DNA from 3 places in the Pseudohaliea sp. genome. Region 1 is predicted to be linked to each of the others. Evidence: predicted binding sites of a transcription regulator. Region 1 holds the regulator's gene; each other region holds the start of a gene.
What was found. Region 1 encodes sigma-54, which starts transcription at its own class of promoters, with help from an activator protein. Its sites were predicted from a motif close to TGGCACANNNNTTGCNNT; they were not measured.
Positions count from the first base shown of each region.

Region 1 (3,265 bases):
GAGGTCCGGGTGGTCCGCCGCGACAAGCGCGGCGACCTCTTCAAAGATGGCTTTCTTGCTGGCCCCCGGCACGTCCCGCCGGGTACGCGCCGGTGACAGCAGTTCCTCAAGTTCTCGCATGCGCCTGTCCTAGTGCGGCCGCGCCTTTTCCTTGTGCTTGATGAGCTGCCGGTCGAGCTTGTCGGCGAGCGCGTCGATGGCGGCGTACATGTCGTCCGATTCCGCGGCGGCAAAGATGTCCGCACCGGAGATGTGCACGTTGGCCTCGGCCTTCTGTACCTGCTTTTCGACGATGAGAGTGACTTCCATGTTGGTAATGTGGCTGTGGTGGCGCTGGAGCCGCTCGAACTTGCTTTCCACATAGTCGCGGAGCGGGTCGGTAACGTCGACGTGATGGCCGCTGATGTTGAGTTGCATACTGGACTCCTTGTGCGTTGCAACGCAGGTATGCCCGGGTCGTGGCCGGGCGCTCAGTTCTCAGACCAGGCGCTTGCGCTCGCTGGACGGCGGGATGTAAAGGCTGTCCCGGTACTTCGCGATCGTCCGCCTGGCCACCTTGATGCCCTGTTCTTCCAGCAGCTGCGCGAGCCGGCTGTCGCTGAGCGGTTTGCGCGGGTTCTCCGCCGCGATGAGCTTGCGGATGAGCGCGCGGATCGCCGTTGAGGAACAGGCGCCGCCCGCGGTCGTGGCGACGTGGCTGGAAAAAAAGTACTTCAGCTCGAAAATGCCCCGGGGGGTATGCATGTACTTGCGCGTGGTGACCCGGGAGATGGTCGATTCGTGCATCGACACGGCCTCGGCAATGTCATGGAGCACCAGCGGCTTCATCGCCTCTTCGCCGTACTCGAGGAAGTTGCGCTGGTGGGAGACGACTTCCGAGGCCACCTTGAGCAGGGTCTCGTTGCGGCTCTGCAGGCTCTTCAGGAACCAGCGGGCCTCCTGCAGGTTATCGCGCAGGTAGGTGTTCTCGGCGCTGTTGTCGGCGCGCCGGATCAGCCCGGCATAGGTGTCGTTGATGCGCAGCCGCGGCGCGATGTCCGGGTTGAGCTCGACCACCCAGCGGCCCTCGCGTTTGCGCACGAACACGTCCGGTACGACGTACTCGGTGTCGTCGGCACCGATACGCTTGCCGGGGAACGGGTCGAGGGTCTGAAGCAGCTGCAGGACGCCGCGCAGCGCGTCCTCGTCGAGGCGCATGCGGCGCAGGATCTGCGCGTAGTCGCCGTTGCCGAGCTGTGCCAGGTGGCGGCTGACCAGGGTGCGCGCCTGCTCCAGCCAGGGGGTTCCCGGCGGTAGCTGCCTGAGCTGCAGGAGCAGGCATTCCTGCAGGTCCGCGGCAAAGACGCCGGTGGGCTCGAACTGCTGCAGGGCGTGGAGCACGGCCAGCACTTCCTCGCGCTCGATCTCGCCCTCGAAGTCCGCCGCGCAGAGCATGTGCAGCTCGTCCACGGTGCTGGTGAGGCGGCCGTTGTCGTCGGTGGCATCGATGATGGCCAGGGCGATCGCGCGGTCGAGGTCCGACAGGCGGGTGAGATTGAGCTGCCAGAGCAGGTGGTCGTGAAGGCTCTGGACGCTGGCATTGCGGCTGTCCATGTCGTAGTCGGCGCCCTCGGCCGCCGGGCCCGGCGCGGAGGGCGCGGAAGAGGGCACGAGGTCTTCCCACTGCGTGTCCACGGGCAGGTCCTCGGGCATGGTCGGCTCGTAGTCGCCGCTCTCGCCATCCCCCGCCGCGGTGCGCTCGAGGCTCTCCAGGGGGCCCTCGCCGTTGCTGGCTGTGAGGTTCTCGCCGGGCTCGGGGCTCTCCAGGGGCGCGTCGTCGTCGCCCTCGTCGAGCTCGAGCATCGGGTTGCTCTGCAGCACCTGCTGAATCTCGAGCTGCAGGTCCAGCGTCGACAGCTGCAGCAGCTTGATTGCCTGCTGCAGCTGCGGCGTCATGGTCAGCTGCTGGCCCAGCTTGAGTTGCAGTGCTTGCTTCATGATCGCGAGGGGGAGGCGTTCCTTTGCCCTGTTCGAGTGCAGTGTAGCGCCGGCCCGCCGGCGGAGGCAACGGACTGGCGCGGAAATTGCAGAGATTGGTGCCCGGGCCATTGACGCCCGTCAAGAATCGTGGCGAAGACCCTCGAGGCCCGCCCCTGGCGGTGCCGCGAGCGCTCTCTGCCGGTGCCTTCAGAGGCGGAAGGTATCGCCGAGATAGACCTTGCGGACTTCCGGGTTGTCGAGCACGGCCTGGGGGGAGCCGGCGGCGATGATGCGACCCTCACCGACGATGTAGGCTGTCTCGCAGATGTCGAGGGTCTCGCGCACGTTGTGGTCCGTGATAAGGACACCGATGCCGCGGTGCTGCAGGTGGCGGATGATCTCCTTGATGTCCGATACGGAGATCGGGTCGACACCGGCGAAAGGCTCGTCGAGGAGAATGAAGGCCGGTTCCGTGGCCAGCGCCCGGGCGATCTCCACCCGGCGGCGCTCGCCGCCGGACAGGGCCTGGCCGAGGCTGCCCCGCAGGTGCGCGACGTGGAACTCCTCGAGCAGTTCGTCCCGGCGCTCCCGGCGCTGGGCGCGGGTGAGGTCCCGCCGCGTCTCCAGGATGGCCATCAGGTTGTCGCCGACGGACAGCTTGCGGAACACGGAGGCCTCCTGGGGCAGGTAGCCGATGCCCCGGCGCGCCCGCTCGTGCATGGGCAGACCGATGATGTCCTCGCCATCGATGGTGATCTGCCCCGCATCGGCGCGGATGATGCCGACGATCATGTAGAAGCAGGTCGTCTTGCCGGCCCCGTTCGGGCCCAGCAGGCCGACGACCTGGGCGCTCTCCACGGCGAGGGAGACGTCCCGCACCACCGGGCGCCCGCCGTAGGCCTTGGCCAGCTTACTCGCCTTCAGTTCCGCCATCGGGCGTCGCTCCTGCATCGGCGGGGTCGGCCGCCGTTTCAGCCGCTGCGTCGGGCGCCGCCCCGGAAGGCGTTGCCGGCGCGGTCCCCGCAGCGTCGCTGTCATCGGCCTCTGCCGGGTTCTCCGCCTCGTTGGCCAGGCGCGGCGGGATCACCACCTGTACCCGCTCGCCGCCGCTGTCGGCCGCATCGGCGCGGACCAGCTGCTCGCGAATCAGGTAGTCGATGCGATCGCCGCGCACCGTGGCGCCGTCCTGCTCGACCTCGGCGTCCTCCTCGAGCAGGACGCGCTCCTCGGCGGTGAAATAGGTGATGCGCCGGGCGGCGGCGTGGATCACGGCCTCGCCGACCTCGGGCTGCTGCTGCATGCGGGC
Region 1 is NZ_JBTOLW010000037.1:10,128-13,392, reverse strand. Features, by position in the region: gene ptsN (PTS IIA-like nitrogen regulatory protein PtsN) at 1-120, opposite strand, end outside; gene hpf (ribosome hibernation-promoting factor, HPF/YfiA family) at 130-417, opposite strand; gene ACX93N_RS14665 (RNA polymerase factor sigma-54) at 478-1,977, opposite strand; gene lptB (LPS export ABC transporter ATP-binding protein) at 2,167-2,892, opposite strand; gene lptA (lipopolysaccharide transport periplasmic protein LptA) at 2,870-3,265, opposite strand, start outside.

Region 2 (3,265 bases), on a different contig from region 1:
TGACCTTGACCCCGCCGTTCGTGAGACCCTCCGTCCCAGGCTGCGGGAGCGCCTTTCCGAGGCTCAGCCGGCCCGGCGAGAGCTTCGCCGCGCCTTGCAGGCCCTAGGCCATGCACTGCGAGCGGAGCCGATGGACCGTGACGCGGCATCGGCTGCGCTGGCAACGCTGCGCGAGAGCGGTGAGCGCTACCAGGCGGTGCTCCACGAGAGCCTCCTCGACATTCTCGCCGAGCTGCCGGCGGCGCGCCGCGAGGCGGCCATGCGTGCTGCGCTGCGCGGCAAGGGCGGCGCACTACTGCCCGGGCCTGGCCGGCTGCCTTCATCCAGGGAAAGCGGGGTGGACGAATAAACAGCGGCGACCCTGCGCTGCCCGACCGTAGCGGGTCCGGAAGGCCCTGTTGAGCAAAGGAAAAAAGGGCGCGGGCCGGCCGGCCCGCGCGGGGAAGGCTTACATCAGGTCGACGTCGACGGAGTAGGACACGACGAACTTGGGCTCGTCGTTGTCGTAGCCGCCCTCGGCCGCGGGGCCACCGGCGTTCGTGTCGGTGATCATGAAGCCGAAGCCGCCCTTGGACAGGCTGATGTTGTAGTCGAAGTAGCCATCGTCGGTGCCGTTGAAGGCCTCGGCGAAATCGCCGTCGTGGTAGCCCACGTGCAGGCCCATCTCGACGCCGTTACCGATCTCGAAACCGTAGTCTGCCGACAGGTAGTAGGTGCCAAAGGCCTCGAAGTCCTGGTCCGGTCCCTCGTCGGCCTCCGTGTTGGTGAGGAAGTAGCCCGAGAAGCTGAAGCCGCCCATGCCGATGGTGGCGTAGACCTCGCCGAAGTCGAAGTTCGCCTCGGAGTCGTAGTTGTAGTACAGGTAGCCGACATCGAAGGTCATGCCACCTGCCTCGAAGGCGTAGCCCGCGTAGATGTCGTGCTCGTAGGAGTAGACGTCACCGGCGCCGTAGTTAACGTTCGACGCCCAGGTGCCGACGTAGAAACCGCTGTCCGCGGCATAGTCGATACCGCCCTGGACGGCCGCCTCGTTTTCCGTTTGCGTCAGGCCGCGCCAGATATAGTTGTTGTTCACCGAGACGTTGCCGCTCAGGCTGCCGGCCTGGCTCGGGGCCGCGACGGCCAGGCCGAAACCGGCCAGCAGGACGGCAGCAGAAATGCCTTTGATTGGCTGCATGGGTTCCCTCTCCCTCTATTGTCTGTCGTTCGTGCGGTGGTCTGTCGTTGCGCCACCGTCGCGGGGTGCACAGCAGGCGCCGTGCCATAACCGGAAAAAAGGCTGACGGCTCATGGGGTTAAGGGAGTTTTCGAGGGCAAAAAAGGAACGTCCACAGCCCTGGCTGCGGCTTTATGGTGCGCGTCCGACCGCGGCTGCGTCGCTGCGCGCTATTCTGGTGCCTGGTGCCGCCGGCCGCCCCCGGGGCGGCGGCCGGCGGCTGGCGCTCAGAAGCTGTAGAAGAACTGCAGCTTGTAGAAGTCGCTGGTCGAGAACGAATCGTCGTCTTCGGTCAGGTCGGCGCCGAAGGAAAAGCGCATGCCGGCGTTGTCCTTCGCGATCTGGATGTAGGGCCCGAGCCACTGGTAGCCGTCCTGGCTGCTCACGTTCGAGCCGCCCTCCAGCGACAGTTCCTCGAAGTGCAGGCCGACGGAAAAGTAGTCGCCGAACTTTCTGCCGCCGTTGACCCAGTAATGCAGGTATTCCAGCGTGGTACCGTCCTCCGGTGCCTCGTCCCGGAGTTCGCCGTACCAGCCGGCGTACAGGTTGCCCTCCCACTCGTCGGTGTCGTAGACGAGGGTGAGGTTGGGCACGATGGCGTCGCCGACCACGCCGTCGCCGGCCGTACCCGAGGACACGAGGTTGCCGTTGGTGAAGCCGAGCTGCGGGTTCACGTACAGGTCCCCATCCATCATCTCGAAGCCGAGGCCGACGCCGAACTCGGTCCAGTTGCCCCAGTCCCCGCCGCTGCCGGCGCCCCAGGCAATGCCATAGAACGTGAGGTCGTAGCCTTTCCCGGTGTCGTAGCTGGCGCCCACGAAGGGGTTCGGCCCGAAGAAGGCATCGGTGTTGTAGGACACGGACACGCCGAGCCGGTCATCGTCCTGTGCCAGGGCGCCCTGGGCGATGCCGGCCAGGACGAGAGCGGAAGAAAAACGAACGAGCTTGCTGTTGGTCATGATCAGATCCTCAGTCACTTGTCGATTGTCATCTGTGCAGTAACGGCGGCCCGTGATCTCGCTCTTTTCTGGTTGTCGAGCGGGCTCCCGGGATCCCTCCGACCGAAGTAACGCAGAAACCATGCCAATGCTTATCAAATGGCGTTTTGCTGATAACTTAGACTAATCAACAAAAGCTCGATGGTTCGTTTTTGCACCACATTGGTGCGAATTGTTGGTGCGTCGGGCCGGGCGGTGTGCGCGGGGCCGGGTGGGCGGCTCGCCGGGGTGCACGGTGGCTTTTGCAGGCTATACTGCGCAATCACCAACGATGGAGAGCTGCCATGCGCCCGTCTGTTCTGACCGCTCTGTGCCTTTGCGGGTTTGCCGCCGCGGCACCCTTCGCTGCGCCCGACGATGACTGCGGCGCAATTGTTGCAACCACGATCGAGGAGCTGCGGGTGGCTGCGGGGAAAGCCTGGGATGGCGGGCAGGAGGCCCTGGCGCGACGTGCCGCGGCAGCCGCGTGCGTGAAAGCCCGTTCCGGCCGTTACGATGTCATGGCGAGTGAGGCGGTCGGACCGCGGAGCGCGGAGGCGGCAGCAAGGACCGGGGCGGAGGACGGGGCCTCTGCGGCGGAGGCAAAGGACGACGATGGCGGCCTCTGGCCGTTCGGCGAGTTCAAGATCAATGATGTCTCGGCATCGCCGAGCAGGAAGCCGTACGAGCGGCGCCGCCTCGACAACGACGACTGAACGCCCGTGGCGGGTGAGCCGGCCCTGTTAGGTTTTTCTGGGCCGGCGGCAGCGCCTCAGCGGCCGGCGACCAGCTCGGAGCGGTCGAGGAAGGTATCCAGTTCCCGGTTGTAGGCGGTGGCTACCTGGACCAGCTTCGAGCGCAGGCGGTTGTGCAGCATCGGGTGCAGGTCCCGGCAGGCGAGGAAGGCGTCGCCTTTGGCGATGTACGCGTTCACGGCCGCCTGGGCGGAGAGCATGGTGTTCTCACTGGCGCTGGCGCCGTCGGGAATGGCCGGCTGCGTGGCGGGCATGGTCCGCGGGCACTCGGCCCGGACCTGTGCGGTGAGCGCCAGCAAAGCACCGAGAAGCAGGGG
Region 2 is NZ_JBTOLW010000008.1:10,902-14,166, forward strand. Features, by position in the region: gene ACX93N_RS05905 (periplasmic heavy metal sensor) at 1-349, shown strand, start outside; gene ACX93N_RS05910 (TorF family putative porin) at 449-1,177, opposite strand; gene ACX93N_RS05915 (DUF6733 family protein) at 1,444-2,175, opposite strand; gene ACX93N_RS05920 (hypothetical protein) at 2,499-2,909, shown strand; gene ACX93N_RS05925 (hypothetical protein) at 2,966-3,265, opposite strand, start outside.
Region 2: a site for sigma-54 is predicted at 1,247-1,264, ahead of ACX93N_RS05910 (TorF family putative porin). Genes of this name have one in related genera too.

Region 3 (3,265 bases), on a different contig from region 1:
CTGGTTGTCCGGGTTCTCGTCATAGCCGCTCACTACGTCGTCGGGGCTACCCTGGGCGCCGCTGGTGTCGAGGTTGTTGTAAACGGTCATCAGGCCGCCGGTGGCGGTACCGAGATCGATCAGCGCGGCCTTGGCGGTGGGCGCCAGCGAGGCGCAAAGTATTGAGGCCGCCACCAGTTGCGCGGCCGGGCGTCGAGCGGCCGGAACCCGTGCAGTCGCTGTCTCAACCACGGCGTTACTCATGTCGTGCTGTTGCTCGGCTGGCTTCATGTTGCTTCCTTTTCTCTCGGCTGTGTGTATCTCTCACCGATCTCACTGGCACTCTGCGCTCGCAGGTCCAGCGTCGGTACGGCGATTGTTAGGCAGCAATCGGCATGCTATCTACTAAACATTGCCTGCTGACGCAGGTTTTGGAGACATCGGCACCGATCCCGGCCTTTCGTTTGTTAATTACGTCGACACCCCTTGCATCGGTGAAGTCAGTGCGACCCCGCGAGGGGTCGCTCTGTGGAGTGTTTTTTACTTTGAAATGGGCGTGATCAGGCGGACTTTACATGGCCAGTACGAGCGCCCAGAGCGAAAACCCCCACACAAAACAGCAGGAGCGTTGCAGGCAGCGGCACACTTTCAAGCCGGTGATTATCCACGGCTATGGCTCCGTCAATGTCTATGTTGGTGAACCATGCATACCGATTGCCGCCAACCTCACTCGGAATGAGATCAGAGGGGTTGTTGCGTGTCTCCCGGAAAACTTCACTGCCCCCAGCGTCTGAAAGGATCAGATCTACAGCGAGCGTACCAACCGAGTCGTAGAAGTAATGCTCAAAGGTGTACCAACCGGCGTCGATAATGCGCACGTGGTTCGGGTCGCTTTCCAGGTTTTCCTTTGGTTCAAAGTTAGAGTTATTTGAGCCACCTACGAGCAGATCACCCGTCGAGGTGTCCTTGGTTACATGGAAGATGAAATCCCTCTGGTGATTCCCGTCGCTACCGCTTGATGCGACGGAGTAGTCGAAACCTGAGCCTTCTACCCACTGTGGGTCAAGGTAAATGTCGATTGCGGCCCGGTAACTTCCCGGCCAGGTGTCGCGATAACCATCGAAACGAGAGAAAGGGCCTGTGGTGCCGCCGGCGGCTTCGGTAGCGGATTGAGTAAACTCAGCGTGCCAACCGCCGGAAGAGGAGGCGACACCTAGAGACCCGCTGCCGGAGGAAACCCGGGTGACTGTCCCAGCCCAGCCACTGGTTTCGTCGAACCACCCTGATGTGTCGCTCTCAAACCCCTGGAACCAAAAACTTGCTGAGGCACCGTTGGCGACGAGGGTCAGCAACGCCACTCCAAAACCTCTGCCCACGTTTTTTTTGCTGGCAAACATAGAATGTCTCCTTCGCAATGTTCCGATGCCGTTGATCCGGTGCTGCATCAACTAACGATTTTCAAGAGTTGCTACACGTCAGGCTCGTTGAAGCATTATGTGTGCCGGTGATGGTTAACTATCTGAAAAATATAGGTATTTATCCGTTCCGGTACGTCTATGCACCTGCCCGTGTAAAGCAAGTTGACACCGCGGTGCCCAGGAGAAGCCACTAAGACTAACTGGCCCGGAATGACAGCCTTGCAGGGGGCTGGCTGTTGGCGGAGCGTCGGTCGGCCTGTTACTCCGGCGTAGGTTCGCTCGTTTGCTGGTCGCAGGCTGAATAGAAGCCGTGTGTGGCGTTTCCTCAGGGCCGTGTTTGGCTCACGCTATTGCTCTAGCCGCTCTGGCGGAATCGTCGTCCGCACCCGCTGCCCCGTCGCCGGGTTCGCCCAGGCGGTGATCACCTGCCGGTCGATGGCATAGTCCATCCGTGCCGCCTCCATCGCCATCCGCCCCTGGCGCAGCCGCACCACGTTACGCAGGCGAATGAGGGCCCTGGGCTGGAAGTACTCGATGATCCGCGCCCGGGCGTGGACCGGCTCGCCGCCGGGTTCCGGCAGCTGCCGCATGCGCGCCGGCGCGCCGCGGGCCTCGATGAGCATCACGTTGCTGCCGGCCAGCGGGTCGCGGCTGTCGCTGGCGCGGCGGGCAGGGCGGTCGGCCTGGGTAAGCGTGACCTCGTCGGCGTTGATGACCAGCGAGCCCTGCACGATCTCCACGTCGCCGCGGTAGACGGTGGTGCCCTTGGTCTCGTCGCGGATCGCCTCCTGCGTGCGGATCGTGATCGGTTGGCGGTTGTCGTCGGGAAGAGCGGCCGCGTGCGGCGCCAGGGCCGCGACTACCAGTACAGCCATGACGCCGGCTGACAGACGGCTGCCTCGCTCGGCGCGTTTGCTCACAGTCGGTGCGCCTTCGGCCAGCGCCGCTTCAGGCAGATCCACTCGCCCGGCGTTTCGCGGATCCACGCCTCGAACTGTGCGTTCATCTGCCGGGACAGGTCGAGGGCCTTGTCGTCGACCCCGGCATCCGGCTCCGTGGGCGTCAGCGGGTCAAGTATCTCCACCCGGTAGCGCGCACCGCCGAGCCGCTCGCAGTGGATCGGGATGAGCGCCGCGCCGCTGCGCAGCGCCAGCCGCGCGGCGGTGGTGTTGGTCAGCGCGTCGCGGCCGAAGAAGGGCAGCAGCTCCCCGGTCTGCAGCCGCGTGTCCGTGGCCAGGCCCACGCTGTGCCCGTCCTTCAGCTCCTTGAGCAGCGGGCGCACGCCATCGTCCGTGGGCACGAGGCGCACGCCGAAGGCCCGGCGCAGGTCCTGCACCAGCGCATGGACCGCGGGGTTCGACTCCGGCGCATAGACGGTGCTGATGCGCAGGCCGCGCTCCCGGGCGATGAGGTTGGTCAGCTGCCAGGCACCGACGTGGGCACAGACAAACACCGCGGGCCTGCCCGCCTCGATCTGCGCGCGGGCGGCGTCGGACCAGTGAAAGGCGATGCGCCGGTCCCGCTCCTGCCAGAGCTGCTCCAGCTTCAGGAGCTCCGCGGCGGCCATGCCGAGGGAGCGGAAGACGTCCTTCACGGTGCGCTTGCGCCAGGCGGCGTCTTTCTCCGGGAAGGCGATGGCGAGGTTGGTGTCCGCCTTGCGGGCTTTCTGGGTCCAGGGGCCGACGGTGGCGAACAGCGCGCCGGCGACGCGGGTGGCCTGTTCCGGCTTCAGCCGCTGCACGCACCAGAACAGGCCCTTCAGGAGCGCCGCCTCCAGGGCCTGGGCGGCGCGGCCGAGCGCGGGGAAGCGCTCGGCAAGGGCCTTGGGCAGGAAATAGTAACGGGCCACGGCGCGCCTCAGCGCCCGG
Region 3 is NZ_JBTOLW010000012.1:10,755-14,019, reverse strand. Features, by position in the region: gene ACX93N_RS07810 (hypothetical protein) at 1-270, opposite strand, end outside; gene ACX93N_RS07805 (PEP-CTERM sorting domain-containing protein) at 540-1,376, opposite strand; gene lptA (lipopolysaccharide transport periplasmic protein LptA) at 1,745-2,272, opposite strand; gene ACX93N_RS07795 (lysophospholipid acyltransferase family protein) at 2,314-3,246, opposite strand; gene ACX93N_RS07790 (sterol desaturase family protein) at 3,255-3,265, opposite strand, start outside.
Region 3: a site for sigma-54 is predicted at 1,466-1,483, ahead of ACX93N_RS07805 (PEP-CTERM sorting domain-containing protein). Genes of this name have one in related genera too.